3 regions of the Vibrio cholerae genome follow, and region 3 is predicted to be linked to each of the others. Evidence: riboswitches for the same ligand, from Rfam matches in the RefSeq annotation. Region 3 holds a riboswitch; each other region holds the start of a gene.
The links. A riboswitch is a leader RNA that binds a small molecule or an ion and turns the genes downstream of it on or off. The one in region 3 is predicted to bind lysine.

Region 1: another riboswitch for lysine. It lies ahead of F0316_RS17940 (Na+/H+ antiporter NhaC family protein); the one in region 3 lies ahead of lysC (lysine-sensitive aspartokinase 3).
Region 2: another riboswitch for lysine. It lies ahead of F0316_RS08455 (Na+/H+ antiporter NhaC family protein); the one in region 3 lies ahead of lysC (lysine-sensitive aspartokinase 3).

What each region holds. Positions count from the first base shown of each region.
Region 1 covers NZ_CP043556.1:863,572-871,702, reverse strand. Annotated here, with positions in the region: gene F0316_RS17960 (SGNH/GDSL hydrolase family protein) at 115-1,371, shown strand; gene F0316_RS17955 (GGDEF domain-containing protein) at 1,492-2,571, shown strand; gene F0316_RS17950 (hypothetical protein) at 2,562-2,828, opposite strand; gene emrD (multidrug efflux MFS transporter EmrD) at 3,081-4,286, shown strand; lysine riboswitch at 4,439-4,611, shown strand; gene F0316_RS17940 (Na+/H+ antiporter NhaC family protein) at 4,690-6,270, shown strand; gene F0316_RS17935 (ABC transporter substrate-binding protein) at 6,348-7,322, opposite strand; gene F0316_RS17930 (ATP-binding protein) at 7,572-8,131, shown strand, end outside.
Region 2 covers NZ_CP043554.1:1,823,760-1,831,890, forward strand. Annotated here, with positions in the region: gene hisC (histidinol-phosphate transaminase) at 1-629, opposite strand, end outside; gene hisD (histidinol dehydrogenase) at 633-1,928, opposite strand; gene hisG (ATP phosphoribosyltransferase) at 1,933-2,829, opposite strand; His leader region at 2,885-3,018, opposite strand; gene F0316_RS08455 (Na+/H+ antiporter NhaC family protein) at 3,238-4,839, opposite strand; lysine riboswitch at 4,955-5,137, opposite strand; gene F0316_RS08460 (H-NS family histone-like protein) at 5,533-5,940, shown strand; gene F0316_RS08465 (inosine/guanosine kinase) at 5,988-7,292, opposite strand; gene mnmA (tRNA 2-thiouridine(34) synthase MnmA) at 7,557-8,131, shown strand, end outside.
Region 3 covers NZ_CP043554.1:2,558,729-2,566,859, forward strand. Annotated here, with positions in the region: gene uvrA (excinuclease ABC subunit UvrA) at 1-1,322, shown strand, start outside; gene F0316_RS11925 (oligosaccharyltransferase) at 1,387-3,171, shown strand; gene F0316_RS11930 (pyridoxal-phosphate-dependent aminotransferase family protein) at 3,250-4,368, opposite strand; lysine riboswitch at 4,544-4,721, shown strand; gene lysC (lysine-sensitive aspartokinase 3) at 4,832-6,187, shown strand; gene metH (methionine synthase) at 6,260-8,131, opposite strand, start outside.

The DNA of each region.
Region 1 (8,131 bases), on a different replicon from region 3:
TCCAACCTAGGGAAGCCGCTGGGTGTTTTCATTGACCAGATGAATACCTCATTCACAATACCCACAGATCTGACCAGATCCTCACTCTGATTACTCAATGATAAGAAGTAAACGATGAAAAAAAGACTCTCTATTATAATCGCTGGCTTAGCTAGCTTATCGGTTAATGCCGCTACTGAACCATGGGCTTCCCCTGAGGCAGAAGTGCTTAGCCGCGCGCAAATTCAACAAGTGCAAGGTAAACAAACCTATACCTATGTGCGTTGTTGGTATCGTCCTGCAGCCACTCATGATGACCCCTACACCACTTGGGAGTGGGCAAAGAATGCGGATGGTAGCTATTACACTATCCAGGGTTATTGGTGGTCGAGTATTCGACAAAAAAACATGTTTTACACGACGGTTCAGCCAGAAACCCTGTTAGAACGCTGTGAAGAGACGCTTGGTGTCAACCACGAGTTTGCCGATATTACCTATTTCGCGGCCGATCATCGCTTTTCATACAACCACACGATTTGGAGCAATGATCCGGAGGTTCAGTCCAACCGCATCAGCAAAGTGATCGCGTTTGGCGATAGCCTTTCCGATACTGGCAACATTTTCAATGCCTCACAGTGGCGCTTCCCCAACCCTGACTCATGGTTCCTAGGCCATTTCTCGAATGGATTCGTCTGGACTGAATACCTAGCACAAGGTTTGAATGTACCTCTGTATAACTGGGCCGTCGGTGGTGCGGCAGGGCGTAACCAGTATGTGGCATTAACGGGCGTTTATGAGCAGGTCAGCTCTTATCTGTCTTATATGCGACTGGCTAAAAACTATCAGCCAGAAAACAGCTTGTTTACCTTGGAATTTGGTTTGAACGACTTTATGAACTACAACCGTTCCTTGGCAGAGGTGAAAGCCGATTATAGTTCCGCGCTGATCCGTCTTATTGATGCAGGAGCAAAAAATCTTGTCCTAATGACCTTGCCGGACGCAACGCGCGCGCCACAGTTTCAATATGCCACGCAAGAGCAAATTGATACTGTACGCAGCAAAATCATCGGCATGAATGCCTTTATCCGTGAGCAAGCACGTTACTACCAAATGCAAGGTATTCGCATCGTACTGTTTGATGCTTATACCCTGTTTGACAGTATCACTACTCAGCCAGAGCAACATGGATTTGCCAACGCGAACTCCCCTTGCTTAGATATTCGACGCAACTCTGCCGCCGATTACCTATTGTCACATTCACTCTCTGCGGAGTGCGCCAAGCAAGGCTCAGATCGCTTTGTGTTTTGGGAAGTGACTCATCCCACCACCGCGATTCATCACTATCTTGCAGAGCAGATTTTGGCCACCGAAATGGCACAATTTCCGCTTTAATGCTCACCGTATCCTGAGGATGGCGTAAATCCATCCTCAGTCTCACAGCTTAGTCATCGGTTTCTTTGCTTTATTGAGCATCTCTTCATAGCCTTATAAAAAATGATGAGATGACACAACATGACGATGACAAAATCGACTCACTCTCCTGCTTTTACCGGTTCAGAGTTACTGAACACTTACTATCAACGTCGGGTGTCGCTTTTTATTGGTTTTATTTCTAGTTTGGTTTTCTTTCCACTCGCCGTTAAAAACTTGCTGATTGACTACGTTCTTCTTGGCGGGTTGATCATCGTATTCCAATGCACGCTCCTCATTGAAATTACGGCTATCTATTATCAAAAGAAAACACCATGGGGTTTTAGGCTTCCACTGGCATTGGTGGTAGTCATCGTGGTGATGGCTATTCACATTTTCGGCACCCTCGCCAGCTACTGGCTATTTCCCGTGCTCATTGCGATTGCTTTTCTACTCCCCCAGAAAGATAACTTATTGACCATCACCATTATCATTCCAGCCAGCATATGGGTTTTAATTCCCCATCAAACCGCCGAAGTCACCTTGCGCTTTAGCCTTGCGATCAGCGCTTGTGCCGCCATCATGTATGTGGTGGTAGATGCTATCCGTAAGCTGCACACTGAGCTTTTTTATCTTTCCACTCGTGATGCATTAACGGGCACATTGAATCGCCATCAACTGGATGGTTTTTTGAAAAAATGTCTTCGCCACCGCCAGCTCGCCAATGAATCGGCGGTGATCGCCGTGATCGATATCGATCACTTCAAATCTGTTAATGACCTTTATGGACACGACACAGGAGATAAAGTCATTACCCAAGTTGTTGAAATAATGAATACTCACTGCCGTGAGTTAGATCTGTTGTTTCGATTAGGGGGCGATGAATTTTTACTGCTGTTTGAAAATACGTCGTTAACCGACGCTACACTCGTGATGAGTCATATTGGTTGTCGGATTCAACAAACGCACTACCCATACCATGCCAAAGTCACCGTCAGTGTCGGTTTGGCCGAAGCACTGCGCACCGATGATCCGGAGCAGTGGTTCAAACGCGCAGACCAAGCACTCTATCATTCGAAAAAAATGGGGAAAAACCGCGTCAGCTTCGATGAAGAGCATGTCATTGAACTCAATGGCGACCATTGTCATGCGCTATTGGGTTCAACTCATGGTCATCGCTGATTTAACATCACGAATTGCACTAGTTGGGGCAACAAGCAACCAACACCGAACAATATGCTCTGCCATGGCGCTCGTTTTGTTGCCAGCAAGAGCGGAGACATAAAGAACAGCACCACCAACACTGGCAATAAGCTGACGTTACCAAGCCAGCCTAACAATAGCGTCAGTATGATTAATCCCATCAACAACCCATAAGGCAGTTTTAATTTAAATCCGAGCAAACTCATGAAAAGTAGTGGTACAGCAAGTGACAACATGTTTACGGCATCTTTATGATATTAATTCTCATTTATCATAGTCTGCCTTGAGTTTTGGTTCAAGGCACAATAAAACCAAAATTTGCATTAGAAAAAATAATCAAAGCCATAGATATTTATCGTGAGCAAAACAGCAATAATCGTTTGCTAGATAAGGCCTACAGCAATAACATCTCGCGCCGAGAGCTAAGCTCTTTCAAGAATTTTCATTAGATGATTTTAATAAGATATTGTTTTTATCTGGAGATAACGATGTCTGCCTCACTTTCTGTCGCAAAACTGACCTTCTTTATCGCTATTCTGGCTGCTGTCGGCCAAGCGACACAAACCATGTATGTGCCTTCTATTGGTTACATGGCGCAAGAGTTTTTGGTTTCACCAGCAGCGCTGCAAGCTGTGATGGCGTGCTACCTGATCCCTTACGGCTTGTCGCAATTTGTCTACGGTACCCTTTCTGATCGTATTGGTCGCAAACCGATCATTATTGCTGGATTGGCGATCTACATTATCGGTTCTTTGATTGCGCTCTTCGCCCATCAGTATTCATGGTTTTTGATCGGTAGCTTCGTGCAAGGTCTTGGGATTGGTTGTGGTGGCGCGATGTCTCGTACGCTCTCTCGCGACTGTTTCGAAGGCGCTGATCTGCATAAAGTCAACAGCTTAATCAGTATGTGCCTGATTTTCTCACCGCTGGTTGCGCCGGTCTTAGGTGGCTACTTAACCGAAAGTTTTGGTTGGCGTTCAAGCTATTTGTTTCTGTCACTCTTTGCCATTGCCGTGGTGATCACCATGATGACGAGCATGGTAGAAACCTTGCCAGCGACAGCGCGTAAAAAAGAGCCCGTGCTACGCAGTTATCATTACGTGCTGTCGGATCGTCGCTTCCAAGGTTACTTAATCTGTCTTGTCGCGACCTTTGCAGGCTTAGCCGTGTTCGAAGCGGCGGCTGGCGTGTTATTAGGCGGTGTATTAGGCCTACCTGCGACGACCGTGAGCTTGCTGTTTGTGTTACCCATCCCCGGTTATTTGGCGGGCGCTTGGCTCTCTAACGTGATTGCTCGCCACTGGCGTGAAAAAACCGCTATGTATATCGGCTTACTCGCGATCTTAACGGGCTCACTGGTCATTATGCTGCCCGGCTTATTGGGTATGACCACGGCCCTATCACTGATTGGCGGCGCAACCATTTACTTCTTAGGGGCCGGCATTTTATTCCCAGCCGCTACCACAGGTGCACTTTCTCCTTTCCCTTATCACGCGGGAACGGGCGGTGCAATTTTAGGTGGCATGCAAAATTTAGGGGCAGGTCTGGCTACGCTGTTTGCCGCCATGTTCCCAGCATCCGATCAACTACCACTCGGTATTATTATGCTTCTGATGTCAGTACTGGCGTTGTGGGGACTTAAACGCGTTTACACCAAACAGCCACCGTCAGATGAGATGCCGATTGCGATCTGAGGTGAGAAAATTCTGACCCTTTAGCGAATATACCGGATGAGATCAATTTCACTGCAGAAATGGGGAAATTAAATCTTGTCGTCACCTGAAAAGGCAGTAATATACGTCGTGTGTCACAGTTTTTGAGCCTAGCTCTTCGACGGGCACAAGTTCCTTTAAGTAGAGGCGCGCTGTTCATGAGTCGCCAGTCGTAGGTTGACCCCGATGATGACTGGTTAAAGGGTACAGCGCCGAAGTGATCGTTGCGTCATCAACGTTCGCTGGGCCAGCATTGAACAAATGCCGGACTGCCATAGTGTGTTGTCTATGGAGCGCTACCTTGAAGGATAAGAAGTGTTATTTCGCTGAAATGTGTTTTTTATCCTGCTGGTAGATCTCCACCTGAAAAGGTGATGTGAGATCCATGAATTTAGCCCCTTATTCTGACTCGGTTTACTCGGTCATCCCACCGCTACTCGCGGTGCTGCTCGCGATTACCACACGCCGAGTATTACTCTCTTTAGGCGCTGGCATTGTTGCTGGTGCGGTTATGCTTAACCATTTTTCCCCCCTGAGTACAGTGCAATACCTGTTTGGAAAGATCAGCGGTCTGTTTTGGGCGGAAGGTGCAGCCAACAGCGATAACATCAATATGCTGCTGTTTATGCTGCTGCTGGGTGGTTTGATAAGCTTAATGACGGCCTCAGGCGCAACGCGTGCTTTCGCGGTATGGGCTGAGCGCAAATGCAAAGATCGCCGCAGTGCAAAAGCTCTGACGGGTTTGATGGTATTTGCTTTTTTCATTGACGACTTTTTCCATAGCCTGTCTGTGGGTGCGATTTGCCGCCCAGTGACGGATCGCTTCCAAATCTCGCGCGCGAAACTCGCCTATTTGCTCGACTCTACCGCTGCACCTGTGTGTGTGATTACACCGATTTCCTCTTGGGGCGCTTACATCATCGCTCTCATTGGCGGCATTTTAGCGGCACACGAAATGACGGAAATCAGTGCGATTTCAGCATTTGTACAGATGATCCCGATGAATCTGTACGCCGTGTTTACCCTGCTTATGGTGCTCGCGGTGATTTTCCTGCCGATGGATATTGGCCCCATGCGCCAACACGAAGCGTGGGCTCGTGAAGGTAAATTGTGGGACGAAAGCAAAGGCCGCCCTGCGGGCTTAGATATGGAAGGTGGAGAAACCGCTCGCGGCACCATGATTGATATGGTGTTGCCCATCGCAGTACTGACCATCACCACCTTGATTTTCATGATCCAAACCGGTAACGCCGTCTTAGCTGCTAACGGTGAGGCGTTCTCTTTGATTGGCGCACTCGAAAATACCAATGTGGCTCAATCACTGGTTTATGCGGCGCTGTGTAGCTTGGCGGTCTCGATTGTCCTGTCACTGCGCTTAAAACTCTCGGCGCAAACTTGGCTATCCACGGCTCCCAAAGGGGTTATGGCGATGATGCCAGCAATCATCATTCTGCTGTTTGCTTGGACGATTGGTGGTGTGGTGCGCGATCTGCAAACCGGCATTTATCTCGCGTCTCTGACTCAAGGCAATCTACCGGTTGAACTGCTCCCCGCCTTGGTGTTTGTACTTTCTTGCTTAATGGCATTCGCCACTGGCACCAGTTGGGGCACCTTTGGGATTATGCTGCCACTCGCGGGTGATATCGCTGCGGCATCAGACATCAGCCTAATGCTACCGACTCTCTCCGCCGTATTGGCCGGCGCAGTGTTTGGCGATCACGCCTCACCGATTTCCAGCACCAGCATCTTGTCAGCAACCGGTGCGGGTAGCCATCATATTGACCATGTCGTGACTCAGCTTCCTTACGCGATCAGCGCAGCAATGGGCGCACTACTGGGTTATTTGGCGATGGGCTTATTGCACTCCGTTTGGGCTGGTTTGGCCGCCAGCAGTGTATGGTTTGTGCTGTTTTGTGCCTTCAATCTACGCCAAAAACGTTGGCAGCAAGAACCTGTTGAAGCCTAAGTTCTTTCTCACACCGCCCTTTATGGGCGGTGTTTTTATCTACAACACACCTTCGACTTATAAACTAAGTGCAGCGCTTATTCATCGATAGGTGTCCAATCTTTGGGCGGCGTTAACCCCCAGCGCGCAAGCTCTTCTGGCTGATAAACACCTCTCCCTTGGCGGTTAATTTGGATCGGAATATATTTGGCAAGCTCTTGCTTATCCAAAATACGCGTCACCAGCTCAGCAGCCATCTCTCCTTGTTCTAACCCAAATAACACCACGCCACCCGCCGCTTTTCCTTTGCCGATCGAGAAATCCCAAAAGCCAAACAGCGGCAGTTGAGAATGCTCATTCGTCCAACTCACAATATTTTCAGGAGCAGCATGTAACCCATCAATATTGACAAGGGTTTGATACAAACCCACCACTATGGCTCCAAAACCTTCTTGATTCGCGTACTCAACCGCGTGTTTCCACTCTTGTTCGCTCTTAATAGAACGGATGTCCGCCTCTATCCCCAAATTCTCCTTAATCAGCTTGTGTTGATCTTGCATATAATCCAAGGCAATTTTTGAGGTATTCCCTGAGTCAAACAACACCAAAACACGCCGTTTTTCTTTCGGTAACAAGCGGCCAATTTCAGCCATATTTTTTACAAACAAGGGTTGCTCTAAGATGCCCGTTACCTGCGCAATCCCCGAATACTCATCCAGCAACTCTCTGGGATTTGAGTTGATGCCGAGAAAAACAATCGAGATGGGTTCGTTATACAGTTTGGGTAACAAATAATAGAGTGCGTTGTCATCGCCCAATACCACCAAATCAGGTTTCAATTGCTGATAAGCTTGAAATGCACGATCGGCAGCCGCGCTGTATTCTCGAGCGGGAATCCGTTTCGTATCCATTTCAAAAAAGTGTAATTGATGTTGGGCGTTAATCCCCTCTTTCAATCCTTTTGTGTAGGCTGCATCCCACGCGTAACCCGAGTGATAACTTTGAATCACCAACACATTGGCAGCCCATGCTTGGCCACTCAATAACCACACTATAACTATCCACCAGCGCATATGGCTTCCTCCACGCTTTAATACCCAAACCACTTAGGGTGGCAGATGCCACTGTGAGCTCATTCCCTTGAGCATAGAGAAACTATGCCACTGAGATCAAAAACGTAGCCAACATCGCCGTTACTTCAAGCAGAAAGGGTATAGGCAAGTGTAGCTGATGTTTCTGCCTATAACTTGGCCAAGTGGGAAGGAAGGTACGGCATAGACCATCTATACTGAAATGAATTACTTCTAAAACAATAGATAATAATGAAAAACCGTGACGCAGAAGAAATGGACAGTAACCCGATGTTCAGCCGTATTGGCCGACGCATCATTCTCATCATGGTGATACTCAGTGGTGCCGTGACTTTAGCCATGACGATTACCCAAACCTTCATCGACTACAACCGTGAGTTCAATAATGTCCAAGCTAGGCATGATGAAATCCAAACCATTCACGCCGAGCTTCTCGCCAGCTCACTGTGGAATTATGACTTAGTCGTGCTTACCCAAAGGCTGGAAGGCTTGGTCAACTTACCCAATGTCGATTATATGAAGATCACCTCTGGCGACTACCATTTCTCAGCCGGAGAACCCGTAACCAGCATGGCATTAAATAGCGAAATAGCCCTGGAATACACCAACCCAGATACTCAGGTGACTGAGAATATCGGTACCTTATATGTCGAATCGGATGCCCAAGGTATTTATAACTATCTGATTCGCCAGTTTCTGCTCACCTTAGCCGTCAATGCGCTGAAAACCGCTATTGTGTGCTATTTAATCTTGCTGATTTTCCACGCCAGTGTGAATCAGCGGATTTTTGC
Region 2 (8,131 bases), 730 kb from region 3:
GCTTTAGAGAGTGTGCGTAGAATCGCCAAGTTCGGATATTGGGCGAGCAAATCAACCGTCGATGCCTCTGGGCAGAAATCGATGTAGGCTTCATCCATCACCACAATCGCGCGATCTTTGGTCATATCAAGCAGTTTGATAATGTCGGCACGTTTCACCAAGTTCCCAGTCGGGTTATTGGGGCTACACACAAACACCAATTTGACGCGATCCAGATTGGCTTCGATGCTCGGTAAATCGAGTTGCCAATCGGCAGTCAACGGCACTTTTTTACGCTCGACGCCAAAGGTTTCTGCACTGATCGCGTACATGCCATAGGTTGGAGGACAAAACAGAATCGCGTCTTGATTGGGTTCGCAGAAAGCGCGGATCAAAAGCTCAATCCCTTCATCCGCGCCGCGCGAAGTCAGCACTTGCTCCGGCTGTACCCCTGCGTAATTGGCGTAGGCTTGGATCATCGCCTTAGGTTGGCAATCACTGTAACGATTAAGGCGCGCAAAATCGGTTTTGTATTCGTTATTGAAAGGCGATTCGTTGGCATTGAGCCAAACATCACCACTACCACCAATACGACGCGCAGAAAGGTATGGGGTTAACGCCTGAATTTGTTGACGAGCCAGTTTTTCCATAATTTATTGAGCCTTCTGTAATTTTTCTACTCGAATCGTAACCGCACGTTTGTGCGCGTCTAACCCTTCCGCTTCCGCCATCGTGACGACGGTAGGCGCGAGCAATTGCAAGCCATCAGCGGTCAGTTCTTGCACTGTCATGCGTTTGCTGAAATCGGCCAAACCTAAGCTGGAATAGGTGCGGGTGTAACCGTAAGTCGGCAGGACATGGTTAGTACCTGAAGCGTAATCGCCTACCGATTCTGGCGACCAATCGCCAAGGAAAATGGAGCCTGCGTTATCGAGCAGTGGAACCAACTCACGCGGGTTGCGCGTCTGCACAATCAAGTGCTCAGGTCCGTAGTAGTTAGAAATTGACACTGCTTGGGTGAGTGATTCAGCAATAATGATCAGACTGGAAGCCAAGGCTTTTTCAGCAATGCTGGCGCGCGAAAGGACTTTAAGCTGCTTTTGCACCGCATCAGTCACTTGATCGGCCAACACTGGTGATGGTGTGACCAGAACCACCTGTGAATCTGGGCCGTGCTCTGCCTGACTGAGTAGATCGGCGGCGATAAAATTGGCATCCGCCGTTTCATCAGCAATCACCAACACTTCAGAGGGGCCAGCTGGCATATCAATCGCTGCGCCACGGAAATCGTTACTCACTTGGCGTTTTGCTTCCGTCACATAGGCGTTACCGGGACCGAAGATTTTGTCGACTTTAGTGACCGTTTCCGTGCCATAAGCCATAGCAGCGATCGCTTGGCCGCCGCCTAAGTTGTACACCTCATCGATGTTACACAGCTTAGCGACGTAGAGAATTTCATCAGCGATGGGCGGTGGTGAGCAAAGCACCACTTTACGGCAGCCTGCAATTTGTGCAGGCACACCAAGCATTAGCACGGTTGATGGTAGCGGCGCGCTACCACCCGGAATATACAGACCCACTTTATTGATCGGACGAGTCACTTGTTCACACACCACTCCGGGCATGGTTTCCACTTTGATTGGCTGAGCTTTCTGCGCCTTGTGGAATTTGCTGATGTTGTTGTATGCCAGCTCCAACGCCTGTTTCATTGTTTCCGACAAACGCGCGGCCGCGGCATCCATCTCTTCGCGAGATACGCGCAGTGAAGCGGGTTTTACACGATCAAATTTTTCAGTTAATTCAAACAGGGCTGCATCACCCTCACTGCGCACTTTCGCAATCACCTGCGCAACTGCGGCAGTGATGTTTGCTCCTTCGGTAATCGCAGGACGTTCTAAAATCGATTCTTGCTGAGCTTCACTCAACGATTGCCAAACAACGGTTCTCATCGCCTTACTCCATCATTTTTTCAATCGGTAACACCAGAATTGAGCTGGCACCGAGGGCTTTCAGTTGTTCCATGGTTTCCCAGAATAGATTTTCCGAACTCACCATGTGCACTGCAACTTTGGATTTGTCGGCAGACAAGGGAAGCACTGTTGGGTCTTCCGCTCCGGGCAACAAGGTTTTGATTTGCGCCAGCTTCTCAACCGGAGCGTGCAGCATGATGTATTTCGATTCTTTGGCTTGTTGCACGCCGTGCATGCGAGTGAGGAGTTTATCGATCAGTGCGGCTTTATCGGCAGCAAAAACACCTGGGCGCTGAATAAGCGTCGCTTTCGATTCAAAAATCACTTCCACTTCTTTAAGACCGTTGGCTTCCAAGGTTGCGCCAGTGGAGACCAGATCCGCAATCGCATCCGCTAACCCCGCGCGTGGTGCAACTTCAACCGAACCCGTCAACATACAGGTGCTGAAATCCACGCCTTGGCGATCCATATAAGCTTTGAGCAGTTGTGGGTAGGTGGTGGCAATACGCTTACCATTCAGATCTTGCGGGCCACGATACTCAGCATCTTTTTCAATCGCGATCGAGAGACGGCAACCACCAAAATCCATACGGCGCAGAGTGATAAATTCGTTACGTTGGTTGAGCGCTAGGCGATCTAAACGTGTTTCTTCAAGCACGTTTTCACCAACAAAACCCAAATCCACCACCCCATCCATGATCAGTCCTGGAATGTCATCGTCACGCACCAACAACAGGTCAATCGGCATATTCAGTGAATGAACCACCAAGCGCTCACCCATGATGTTGAATTTCACACCGCATTTTTTCAGCAGTTCTTGGCACTCTTGGCTCAGGCGGCCTTTTTTCTGTATCGCGATTCTGAGTCGTTGTGTTTGCATGTCATTCTTCCTTTGCAATTTGTTGAATTTAATAATTTTTCCAAAGCTTAAAACGAAAAACCCTCGGGAGGTTTGGTCTCCCGAGGGTTAGAATCTTTTTATGGCTCTGATTTCAACTCCGGGAGATTCCTGTCCCCCGGGTATGCGTACATCTCCCGAAAGACACCTTAGGGATGATGATGGTGATGAATGTTCATTACGAAATTACGCATACTTAGTGGTTTCTGTCTGTTTGAGAACTGCCTTCACACTAACCAAGCTAAGTTTTTTTTTCAACCACAAATTGACACTTTTCTGGTTATTTTTTTATGACGGCTTTAAGAGCTCATCACCACAACTCAAAGCTGCAACTAAGGTTAGCGATAAAAAAAGAGGCCGACTGGCCTCTTATCTCTATAGCGATGCGAATTAGGCAGACACCTGTTTGCTCACTTTGGCTTTTGATAGTGCTGCAAAAATTAAGCAAACCACCACAAAGCTCACGGATGCGGCAGCTAAAGCCAGCCCGAGTGAAGCAAAAATTCCCAGCACCACGTAACCAATCGCTGACACTAACGCAACCGCCAATGCGTAAGGCAGTTGAGTCGCAACGTGGTCAATATGATGACAACGTGCTCCCGTCGAAGAGAGAATCGTGGTATCTGAAATCGGAGAACAGTGATCGCCAAATACGGAACCGGCAAGCACCGCACCGAGCATCGGCAGCATAAGTGCAATATCTGTAGCGCCCGCCATGTCACCCGCAATCGGCAGCATGATGCCAAAAGTGCCCCATGATGTGCCGGTAGAGAAAGCCATCGCGCCTGACAAGATGAACAGAATGACCGGAAGCCAATGTGGGTCAATATTGCCTTGTACGAGAGAAGAGAGATAAGCACCGGTCTTCATGTCACCGATGACAGAACCTATGGTCCACGCAAAAATCAGGATCAAAATTGCACCAAACATCGATTTCGCACCAATCCATAAGGTTTTTGCGATTTCAGCCATCGGTAGTTTTTGGCGCAACACGGTCACGAAAGCCATCGCCAGACCGACTAATCCACCATATACCAATGAAGTACCAACATTGGTATTTTCAAACGCCCCAAAAATATCAAATGACTGACCACTTTCCGCTAATGCACTTGCGCCAGTCCAAATCATTGCACCAATGGTCGCAACGACCAAAAATACAATCGGCAACATGAGATCGAGTACTGTACCGCGTTCACTTTCACGAATATCAAGCTCTTCATTGAGTTCGTGAGCCTCTTGTGTATCTGTACTCGGGTCTTCATCAAAACCACGCCCTTGAGAAGCGGCAATTTCATGCTTGCGCATCTGGCCGATATCCATTTGGAACCACACCACCGCAAATACCATCAGCAACGCAAAGATCGCATAGAAGTTCATCGGCACTAAACGCAGATAAGCACCTAATGCGGAATACTCCTCGATACCGTGCGAAACTAAAATGCCACCGATAATGGTCATGATATACGCGCCCCAACTTGAGGCGGGCATGACCACACACATAGGCGCAGCAGTAGAATCGAGAATGTAAGCGAGTTTGGCACGCGAAACGTAAAAACGATCGGTCACTGGGCGAGAAATAGAACCGACAGCGAGGCTATTAAAATAGTCGTCAACAAAAATGAATACGCCTAAAAATGCCGCCAGTAATTTAGAGCCACGTTTACTTTTCACCCGGACTTGTGCCCACTGAGCAAAAGCGCGAGTGCCGCCCGACAACGTCAGTAGCGCAGTCATCATACCCAGTAACAGTAAAAAGCCGACAATACTCATATTCCAAGCATTGATCGCGCCCTCTTTGACAAACACGCTACCCACTTGTGTGGCGATATATTGCAACGACTGACCAATAGAATAATCAGCCAGCAGTAAAGCACCTAAAAAAATCCCCACGCCAAGAGAAAGAAGTACACGGCGAGTCACAATAGCCAAACTCAATGCCACCAGCGGTGGTAAAACAGAGAGTGGCGAAGAAGCAAAATCGATTAAATTCATGATCTTCCTAAACCAGTAAAAAATGGTTAGAGATCTACTGCAGACAAATCAAGCGACATCATGTCAACTTAATTTATGTTGAACTAAGCGAAAGGGAAGCGAACACTTCACCCAACCCTACAGTAGCGCTCCATAGTTTAACAACAATATAGACTATGGCAGTGTTACACCTATTGAATGTAACCCCAGCCAACTGCGTTGATGGGCAAGTTGACTTCGGCGGCAACGCCTTTTTCCACAATTCATTGGCATCACCCCAACTGTGGATACTTTTCGTAACCGCTCCTCTACGGCGAAAACTTCATCCTAATCTGCCAATTCATTTGGCTCATTTAGTCTGCTTTTCGCATTAGGTGAGAGACATTTTACTTAACAAAAATATCAATGCAACTAGGTTCCAGTGAGAAAAACAAGTGCCACAGCTCACAAATCAATCATTTCATTGATACTTATTTCATAAAAACACCGCAAGACTTGATATATAGAACTAATATTATTTACCTGTATGATAAGTTCCTGCAGCTGCTTTTATATGCGTCTGCAGTATTCTAAATAGTAAATTCATTAAATAAACATCATTTTATATTTTTACTTTCTTACTATTTTGACTTAATATTTGCAGCGAAAACTTGTCAGTATAATAAGCTAGGTTTAGTATTAACTCGTTATCCAAATTGTGAACAGGAAATGGTAATGTCGGAAATCACTAAGACTTTATTAAATATTCGTAGCCTACGTGCTTATGCACGCGAACTGACTATTGAGCAACTTGAAGAAGCGTTAGATAAATTAACGACCGTCGTTCAAGAGCGTAAAGAAGCAGAAGCAGAAGAAATTGCTGCTCGTGCAGAGCAAGAAGCGAAATTAGCCGCAATTGCTGAACAAATTGCTAAAGATGGTATCGACCTCGAAGCGCTTATTTCTGCGCTATCAGGCGAAACTAAAACGAAAGCAAAAGGCAAACGTGCACCTCGCCCTGCAAAATACAAGTATATCGACACCAACGGTGAAGAAAAAACTTGGACAGGCCAAGGCCGTACTCCTTCAGTGATCCAAAAAGCACTGGATGAAGGTAAATCTCTGGAAGAATTCGCTCTGTAATTTTGCCAGAAACTAAAATGATAAAGGCTCCGGAAGGAGCCTTTTTGTTATCTTTCCCAATAAGCCTCTTCAAGGCTATCTTCTCGCTCAGGAAGACCACGTGAAAGACGTGGTGAGTGCTGCGCCAATACTTCATAACTTGCACGGTTAGAGTATTTGCAAACTTGAGAGAAAGAAGAATAGGTTAAAAACTCATGTTGATGCTTACTTGAGTTAGGGACATTTTCTTTATGGTATTTATTAGCAGCCATATCATGCAGTAGAGCGGATAATGCTGCGTCTCCAGCACCATTGGTATTTTTTATCTTCTCTGGACCGCCCATATACGGTGAAATATGTGAATAAACACGAATAGGATTTATACAACTCTCTTTACGGGCAGGACGGCTAAATTCATAGCGGTTAAATTCTGGGACCGATCCCGGTAATAACGGTAATGACGTTTCACGTTTAGCGGAATCTTCGGTGTAACCCGCCATAAATAAACCGACTGGGCCTGCAGTACACAGTACTAAATCAACCCAATCTAACGCTTTATCTGAGGCTGCGAGCGGATCGCTTTCTCCTGTTAAAGCTAATGCTTCATCTTCATTCATTGCCACCACAGTGACATGATCACGTAAAAATTCTTGCCAGAATTTCGGATCATCTTGAATAACAAATTTAGTACCTAGGGTTAATACCACAGGCACATCATATTTTTTGGCATATTCAATGGCACGCATTGTTGCTTCCGGCATAGGGTCGCCTTCTTTACAACGAACTAAATAAGCCGTGATCACTAATGCAGAAGCACTAGCAAATATTTTTTCAGGAATACTGTCTGGGCGTAATTGGTTCATTTGACCTTCGCTGATCGCGAAAGTACGTTCACCATCTTCGGTAATCAAGGCAAAGCAGCGGCCAATAGCACCATCTACACCTTGTAAATAGTTGAGATCCATCCGGCTAGAAGTGTTACACAGATAGCGATAACCGTAACTGCCAATTTTAATATCTTGGCTCATCACACCCAGTAGCGTGGAGCGATCATCCGCAAGCACGGAGTAATTATGCAGCGTATTCCCTATGGTTCCACCTGCATATTCATTGGTAATCAAACGCTGCTCTTTTAATTCGTTGTATAACGCTTCTGCAGCCTGATCATCAATGACCAATGAGTGTCCTTTACTTAAACCATAACGCTCAATCAAATCTGAATCGACTTTGGCCTCAATATCCACTAGGGTTTGATCAATACCGATAATGTGGGTGCGCGACATCTTCTTATTTTCTTGCGCTTGAATGACCAGAGGATCACGCGCGTGAACCGGAAAATAATGCTTAGATTTGCGTTGGCCAGGAAATTTCATAAAGGTTACTTGGGTTCAAGGATGAAAGGAGCGCCGATTCTACCGCGCACCTTTTAGTGCAGCAATAAAGGAAAAAAAAGCAAACGTTTGCACGCTGAGGATTTTATTTCGCGCTCTTCTCTTAGCGCTTGGAGCACAAGTGATTCAATAGGTTAGCAACATAGCGCTTAAGTTCGGGGAAGTGTGATTAGCGTCTCGGATCTGTCCTCGAAAAATTCTTTCTGTTAGAATCCCCGTCCAAGTTCCTCAAGTGGTAGATAAGTGATGTCTGTAGAGCACAGCGCAAACAGCCAAAAGAAAGTGATTGTCGGTATGTCTGGAGGGGTTGATTCCTCTGTTTCAGCCTATCTTCTCAAGCAACAGGGTTACCAAGTGGAAGGCCTGTTTATGAAAAACTGGGAAGAAGACGATAACGAAGAGTATTGTACTGCGGCGGAAGATCTTGCCGATGCTCAGGCGGTGTGTGACAAACTCGGCATCCCACTTCATACCATTAACTTCGCAGCAGAATACTGGGACAACGTATTTGAATACTTCCTCGCGGAATATAAGGCGGGACGTACTCCTAACCCAGATATTTTGTGTAATAAAGAGATCAAATTTAAAGCCTTCTTAGAATTTGCTGATGAAGTGCTGGATGCGGACTACATTGCCATGGGGCACTATGTGCGTCGCACCTTCCCGCAGAATGGCGAAAAACCGCAAATGCTGCGCGGTTTAGACGGTAATAAAGACCAAAGCTACTTCCTTTATACTCTGAGTCATGAGCAAGTGGCGCGTAGCCTATTCCCAGTAGGTGAACTAGAAAAACCTGAAGTACGCCGCATTGCCGAAGAACA
Region 3 (8,131 bases):
GTGCCGGTTTAGTCGGTGTAATGTATGTCCTTGATGAACCGTCGATTGGCCTCCACCAACGGGACAACGAACGCTTGCTGCAAACCCTCACCCACTTACGCAATCTAGGTAATACTGTGTTAGTGGTTGAGCATGATGAAGATGCGATTCGCATGGCAGATCACGTGATTGATATTGGCCCAGGTGCTGGCGTACACGGCGGCATGGTGGTTGCCGAAGGCAATGTGCAGGAAATCATCGCCAATCCAAACTCACTCACAGGCCAATATCTCAGTGGCGTGAAAAAAATCGCGGTACCAGAGCAGCGCACACCAAAAGATGCGAAGAAAACGGTAGAGCTTAAAGGCGCGGTCGGTAATAACTTAAAAAATGTTGACCTGTCTATTCCTGTTGGCCTGTTTACTTGTGTGACGGGCGTTTCAGGTTCGGGAAAATCCACTCTGATCAACGATACCTTCTTTAAGATTGCCCATACCGCGCTCAATGGCGCGACGACGGCGACACCTGCGCCTTATCGCTCCATTCAAGGTCTAGAACACTTTGATAAAGTGATCGATATCGATCAGAGCCCAATTGGTCGCACTCCTCGCTCCAACCCTGCCACTTACACCGGAATCTTCACTCCAATCCGTGAATTATTTGCAGGAACACAAGAGTCTCGCTCGCGTGGTTATCAGCCGGGACGCTTTAGTTTTAACGTCCGCGGAGGGCGCTGTGAAGCGTGCCAAGGCGATGGCGTGATCAAAGTTGAAATGCACTTCTTACCCGATGTGTATGTGCCTTGTGATGTGTGTAAAGGTAAACGCTATAACCGAGAAACACTGGAAGTGCGCTACAAAGGCAAGACGATTGATGAAGTTTTGGACATGACCGTTGAAGACGCACGCGAGTTTTTTGACCCCGTACCTGTGATAGCACGTAAGCTGCAAACCTTGATGGATGTTGGGTTGTCCTACATTCGTCTTGGGCAATCAGCCACCACCTTATCAGGAGGTGAAGCGCAGCGGGTAAAATTAGCGCGTGAACTCTCCAAACGAGATACGGGCAAAACCCTGTATATTTTGGATGAACCAACCACGGGCCTACACTTCCACGATATTCAGCAACTATTGAGCGTTCTTCACCGCTTGCGTGACCATGGCAATACCGTGGTGGTGATTGAGCATAACTTGGATGTGATCAAAACGGCTGACTGGATCATCGATTTAGGCCCCGAAGGCGGCCAAGGCGGCGGACTGATTATTGCAGAAGGAACACCAGAAGATGTGGCGCAGATCGAAGCTTCACATACCGCACGTTTCCTCAAGCCTTTGTTGAATTAGAAAAAAAGGCTAAAGTAATGAAACCAGCGAACTGTGCGCTGGTTTCTTTTTTAAGGTGAACTGCATGGCAACTTTGCTGTTAAGTGGCACTCGGTTGGAACCTCACGCTCCGAGCCTACCACTCAATAAACCGTTTCTTTTTGCCTTGGCCGTGGTTTATCTGCTCGCCATGCATTTCTTTATGCCTAACCCCGGCGGTGCTGGACTGGCACTCTCCTTCAATACTACGGTCTGGATCGCGACCAGCATAACACTGGCGATTGGTCTGTATCAGTTGGCGAATAATCAAGCGCTGCGTTATTCCAAGCTGACCATTGGACTTTGGTTAAGCTGTGTTCTGCTAACCCTACCCATCACTTACTCGAATGCCGATTGGTTTCATACTCTTGGCCGCTTAGTGGGTCTCTGGGCTGGATTTACTCTGTTTCTCGTCTTACAACAATTTCGCTTTAGCAACAAACATAAACAGCGTTTGCTGTGGTTTATTCTACTGGGTAGCGTCATTGAAGCCGTGATCGGTTTAATTCAATACTTTTGGTTAGAGCCGGGTAACCCCTTTGGTTATGACACCGAAGCAAATCGACCGTATGGTATTTTCCAGCAGCCAAATGTGATGGCCAGTTTCCTCGCAACAGGGCTGGTGTTGTCAGGTTATTTGCTGGCCAGACAACCGGAAAAATATGACTCGCGCTGGAGCAAAATCGGCATCCTTTACGCGACACCGCTACTCACGGCTCCCTTACTGGTCGTACTCGCCTCTCGCACTGGGTGGCTGGCCAGTTTATTGAGTATCGCTCTGGTTGCCCCTTACTTATATCGATTCGCTTCACGTCGGCGCTTTACGCTCTGGCTTCTTGCCATAGCTCTTGGGATTTGTGCAGGTTTTACCGCTATGTATGGCCAAGGAACCTCTGGTTTTGTCGCGAATAAGGCTGACTTAGAAAGCCCACGTCGTTTCACATTTCCACAAACCATAGATATGATCATCGAAAAGCCTTTTACAGGCTATGGTTATGGCAAATTTGAGGCGCAGTATCTGCTTTATACTGCTCGCCAGCATCAGTTAAATAGCAGCTATCCAGCAGGCTTAGCATCGATGGATCACCCACATAATGAGCTGTTGTATTGGGGGGTAGAAGGCGGATTACTACCTGTAATGGGTATATTACTCGCCGCCTGTTTTTGTGCTCTACGCATTTATGCCGCTAAACGTGGCACTCGCATGGCCATGCTGGCTCTGTTTGTGCCGATCACCTTACACGCTCAATTGGAGTATCCGTTTTACCACTCCGCAATCCACTGGCTCACCTTTATCATCCTCATCTACTGGGTAGATCAACGAGTCGCACGCTATCGACTGGCCAGTTTCACCACGCTCACGAAATCTTTACTGCGCATTACCAGCTTAGTGCTGCCGATTGTCACCAGCTTGTATATGGTCACAGCGTTACACACCAACTATGTGTTAACGCAATTTGAAAAATCTCAGCCACTCAATCCTGAATTGCTGAAAAACGTGACTAACCCATTGGTATGGCAAGACAGATTTGATTGGGATATCTACAGCACCTATCTGAACATCGGGCTCCATGAACAAAAAGCGGAGCTTATCCAACCCTATATCGATTGGTCGTTACAGATCATTCAACATAAACCGCGCCCGGCCTTCTATTCAAACCTGATTTTGGCTTATCAAGGTTTAGGCGATACGAGCCGTGCGCAGCAAATCCGCCGCGAGGCCGAATTTCTGTTCCCCAATCAAGATTTCAGTACAGTCCAGTACCACCCCTCGATAAAGGTCAACAGTGCCGCATCTGATGCTGAAGCTCCCTCAGCCGCGACACCCTAAGCTCTGCGAGAAACAATAAGGGTGGCTTTTAAGCCACCCTTATTTCTCTTTCATACAGCTTTTCTCTTGCGTATGGTATTAAAGCAGCGACTCTTCGAGCGCTCGCAAACAGAGCGCGATATTTTCTGAACGCGCGCCATAGCCCATCACCCCAATGCGCCACGCTTTGCCGGCTAATGCCCCGAGCCCAGCGCCAATTTCCAAATTGTATTCATTGAGTAGATGGCTGCGTACTTTGGCTTCCTCAATACCTTCCGGCACATAAATCGCGTTCAACTGCGGCAAACGATACGGCTCTGCGACCACAAATTGAAAACCGAGTTGCTCTAACCCTTGTTTAAGCTTCTCATGCATCAGACGATGGCGCTGCCACGCGTGATCTAAACCTTCTTGTTGCAAAAGCAGTAACGCTTCGTGCAGCGCGTACAAACTATTAACCGGAGCGGTATGGTGATAACTACGTTTGCCTGCGCCACTCCAATAACCTAATACCAAGCTTTGATCCAAGAACCAGCTTTGAATCGGTGTTTTTCGTGATTGAATCTTCTCAATGGCACGAGGTGAAAACGTCAACGGAGCCAATCCTGGCACACAAGAGAGGCATTTTTGGCTGCCAGAATACACCACATCCAGTTGCCACTCATCCACCAGCAGGGGAACGCCGCCAAGCGACGTCACCGCATCGACAATCGTCAACAAACCATGCTGCTTCGCTAGAGCACCTAACGCTTGCGCATCACTTAAGGCTCCGGTTGACGTTTCTGCTTGTACAAAAGCCAGTATTTTCGCATCCGGATGCTCATCTATCGCGGCTTGCACTTTTTCAACGCTGACTGGGCAACCCCATTCATCATCAACCACCACAACTTCGGCCCCACAACGCACAGCGTTATCGCGCATTCGCTCACCAAACACCCCATTGCGGCAAACAATCACTTTATCGCCCGGCTCGACGAGGTTAACAAAACAGGCTTCCATACCCGCACTACCCGGCGCAGAAACGGCAATCGTAAATTCGTTTTCCGTTTGGAAAGCATATTTCAAGAGCTGTTTCAGCTCATCCATCATACCGATAAACAGTGGATCAAGATGACCAACCGTTGGGCGGCTGAGCGCTTGCAGGACTTGAGGGGAAATAGCCGAAGGCCCAGGGCCCATCAAGATCCGATGCGGGGGGATAAAACTGCGAATTGTCATAACGACTCCTTGTTGTGGCGACCAGAACCATCAGAGTAATGCAATTAAGTTGCAGCAACAATTCGACCTATGTCCAGAGTGTTAATCCTTGTCACACTAATGTCATTTTTATTTGCACTTTTGGAACATTTTGTCGTTGACAAGATTTCACCAACACCGTTCAATGTGTGAGCTATCTAGCAGAAGAGGAGCACTGCCCAGGCAGATGTTTTGTGGAGCCTCAACTCCAATACAGAACATTCAGGGGGAGTAGTGCCGAGGTGAATCAAAGTTGTGGCTTTGGTTTATCGGTTGAATGGGCTGAATCCCTTCAACTGTCATCAGCTCGAATCTGATGAAGAGCTTCTGAGGGAAATCTTTCTATAGTCACTCCTCTATTTTGCTCTATAAAAAACACTCTCTTCACAACATTGGACGTTGGGTTACCAACAACTCGTTTTTCAGGAAGTCTGGGAGAATTGCCGTGAGCACATTTAACGTCGCCAAATTTGGTGGTACTAGTGTCGCCAACTTTGAAGCCATGAGCCGTTGTTCGGCCATTATCGAAAACAATCCACAAACACGCTTAGTGGTCAGCAGCGCCTGCTCTGGGGTGACCAATTTATTGGTCGAACTCGCCAATGGCGTGGCCTCAGCTGAACGCCGCCAAGCGATTTTGCAACAGTTGGCCGATATCCATTATGTGATTATCGACCAGCTCGCCGATCCGACACGCGTCGAAAAAGAAGTCAAAGCCGTGCTAGATTCTGTGGCCAGTGCTGCAGAAGCGGCGTCATTTCAATCCAGTAAAAAACTGACCGACCATCTCGTCGCCTGTGGTGAGCTCATCTCCACCTACATCCTCACTCAACTGATGCGTGAGCGTGGTGTCGACGCGGTACGTTTTGATATCCGCGAAGTGCTACGCACTGACGATCATTACGGTCGCGCCGAACCTCAATTGAAAGAAATCGCTCAATTAGCCAAAGAGAAACTGGTACCACTGTGTGAGCAATATGTTGTCGTGACTCAAGGTTTCATCGGCTCTGATGCGCAAGGTAATACCACCACTTTAGGCCGCGGCGGCAGTGATTATTCAGCCGCTTTGATTGCCGAAGCCGTGCAAGCTTGTGGCTTGGAAATTTGGACTGACGTGCCGGGGATCTACAGTACCGATCCACGTATCGCGCCAAAAGCAGCGCCGATTCCTGAGATAAGCTTTAGCGAAGCCTCAGAAATGGCCAATTTTGGTGCCAAGATTTTGCATCCATCTACCTTGCTTCCAGCGGTACGCCATGGCATTCCCGTGTTTGTTGGCTCATCAAAAGAACCGGAAAAAGGCGGCACTTGGATTCGTAAACAAGTCGAAAGCGCGCCACTGTATCGCGCACTTGCACTACGCTGTAATCAAACCATGGTGACACTGCGTAGCGCGCAGATGTTCCATGCTTACGGCTTCCTCGCCAAAGTGTTCGAAATTCTCGCCAAGCATAAAATTTCGGTCGATCTCATCACCACATCAGAAATCAGCGTGTCACTGACACTGGATAAAACCGATACCTCAGGCGGTGCGCCAGAATTGCCTGAAGCGGTGCGCGCCGAGTTAGAGGAGCTATGCACGGTCGAAGTCGAATACAACCTGTGTCTGATTGCTCTGATCGGCAACAAGATGAAAGAGAGCCGCGGCTACGCGAAGCAAGTGTTCAGTGTATTGGAAGATTACAACCTCCGTATGATTTGCTATGGCGCCAGCGCGCATAACCTCTGTTTCTTGCTGCATGAATCTGTCTCTAAACAAGCGGTGCAGAAGCTGCATAAAGAGCTGTTTGAGCAAGAGTAAAATCAAACTCACGAGATAAAACCAGAGGCCACATGATGTGGCCTCTTTTATTGTGGATGGAGGTCTTACTGATTAAGCATCAAGGTTAGGCGCTAGCCACTTTTCAGCTTCTTCCAAACGCCAACCTTTACGCTCAGCGTAGCTGTGCAGTTGATCTGGTTGGATCTGCGCTACCGCAAAATAGCGAGAATCGGGATGCGAGAAATACCAACCGGATACCGAAGCGCCCGGCCACATCGCATAGCTTGTGGTCAGTGACATGCCGATGGTCTCTTCGACATTCAGCATCTGCCACAAAGTCGCTTTCTCGGTATGCTCAGGACACGCGGGATACCCCGGCGCTGGTCGAATGCCCTGATAACGCTCACGGATCAGTTCATCATTGGAGAGATTTTCATCGCTCGCATAACCCCAAATCTCTTTACGCACTTTTTCATGCAGATATTCCGCAAAGGCTTCCGCCAAACGATCGGCCACTGCTTGGATCATGATCGCATTGTAATCATCACCCTGAGCTTTATAAGCATCGGCCAACGCTCGCTCACCAATGCCACCGGTTACTGCAAACGCGCCAATCCAATCACGTTTACCGCTCTCTTTCGGAGCAACATAGTCCGACAAACAGTAGTTGGCTCCTTTCGGCTTTTCGGTCTGCTGACGCAAGTTGTACAGCACATGCGCGACTTGCGTACGCGATTCATCACTGTACACCTCAATGTCATCACCCACGCTGGCTGCTGGGAACAGTGCACACATACCACTGGCTTTCAGTAGTCCTTCTCGCTCTACTTTATCAAGTAAGGCATTGGCATCATGAAACAGACGTTTGGCCTCTTCACCAACCTCTTCATGCTCCAAAATAGCAGGGTATTTGCCCATAAGCGACCAAGTCATAAAGAAAGGCGTCCAGTCGATATAAGGACGTAGTGTGGCTAACGCAATGTTTTCAAACACATGCACACCCGGTTTCGCAGGAGCGGGCGGCGTGTAATTTGCCCAATCCAGCGCCGCTTTATTAGCACGTGCCTGCTCTAACGTGACTGGACGCGATTTGGGCGTTTTACGCGCATGCTGATCACGCGTGCGCTCATAATCGAGATCCAAACGTTCGATAAATCCGGAGCGCAGTTCATCAGACAATAATGATGTGCACACCCCTACCGCGCGCGACGCGTTATTCACGTACACCACAGGCGCATGATAATTCTGTTCAATCTTCACCGCAGTATGCGCTTTAGACGTTGTTGCCCCACCAATCAAGAGTGGTAGTTCAAACCCTTGTCGCTCCATCTCTTTCGCCACGTGTACCATCTCATCCAAAGACGGCGTGATAAGCCCAGAGAGACCGATGATATCGACATTTTGCTCGCGTGCGACTTTGAGGATCTGCTCGCAAGGCACCATCACACCAAGATCGATGATCTCGAAGTTATTACACTGCAGCACGACGCCAACAATGTTCTTACCAATGTCATGCACATCGCCTTTTACGGTCGCCAGCAAAATCTTACCATTTGAAGTGCTACCACTTTTTTGCGCATTAATGAAAGGCTCAAGATACGCAACGGCTTGTTTCATGACACGCGCGGATTTTACGACTTGCGGTAGGAACATTTTCCCTTCCCCGAACAAGTCACCGACCACGTTCATGCCATCCATCAGCGGCCCTTCAATCACTTCCAGCGGTTTACTGGCTTGCTGACGTGCTTCTTCAGTGTCTTGGACGATAAATTCGGTGATGCCTTTGACTAAAGCGTGCTCTAGGCGCTTAGCCACAGGCCATGCGCGCCACTCTAACGCAGAAGCATCCTCTTCTTTACCAACACTGTTTTCGCGATACGCTTCTGCGATCTCAAGCAGTCTTTCCGTGCCATCGCTACGTCGATTGAGGATCACATCTTCCACTGCCTCACGCAGTTTCAGCGGAACGTTATCGTAGATTTC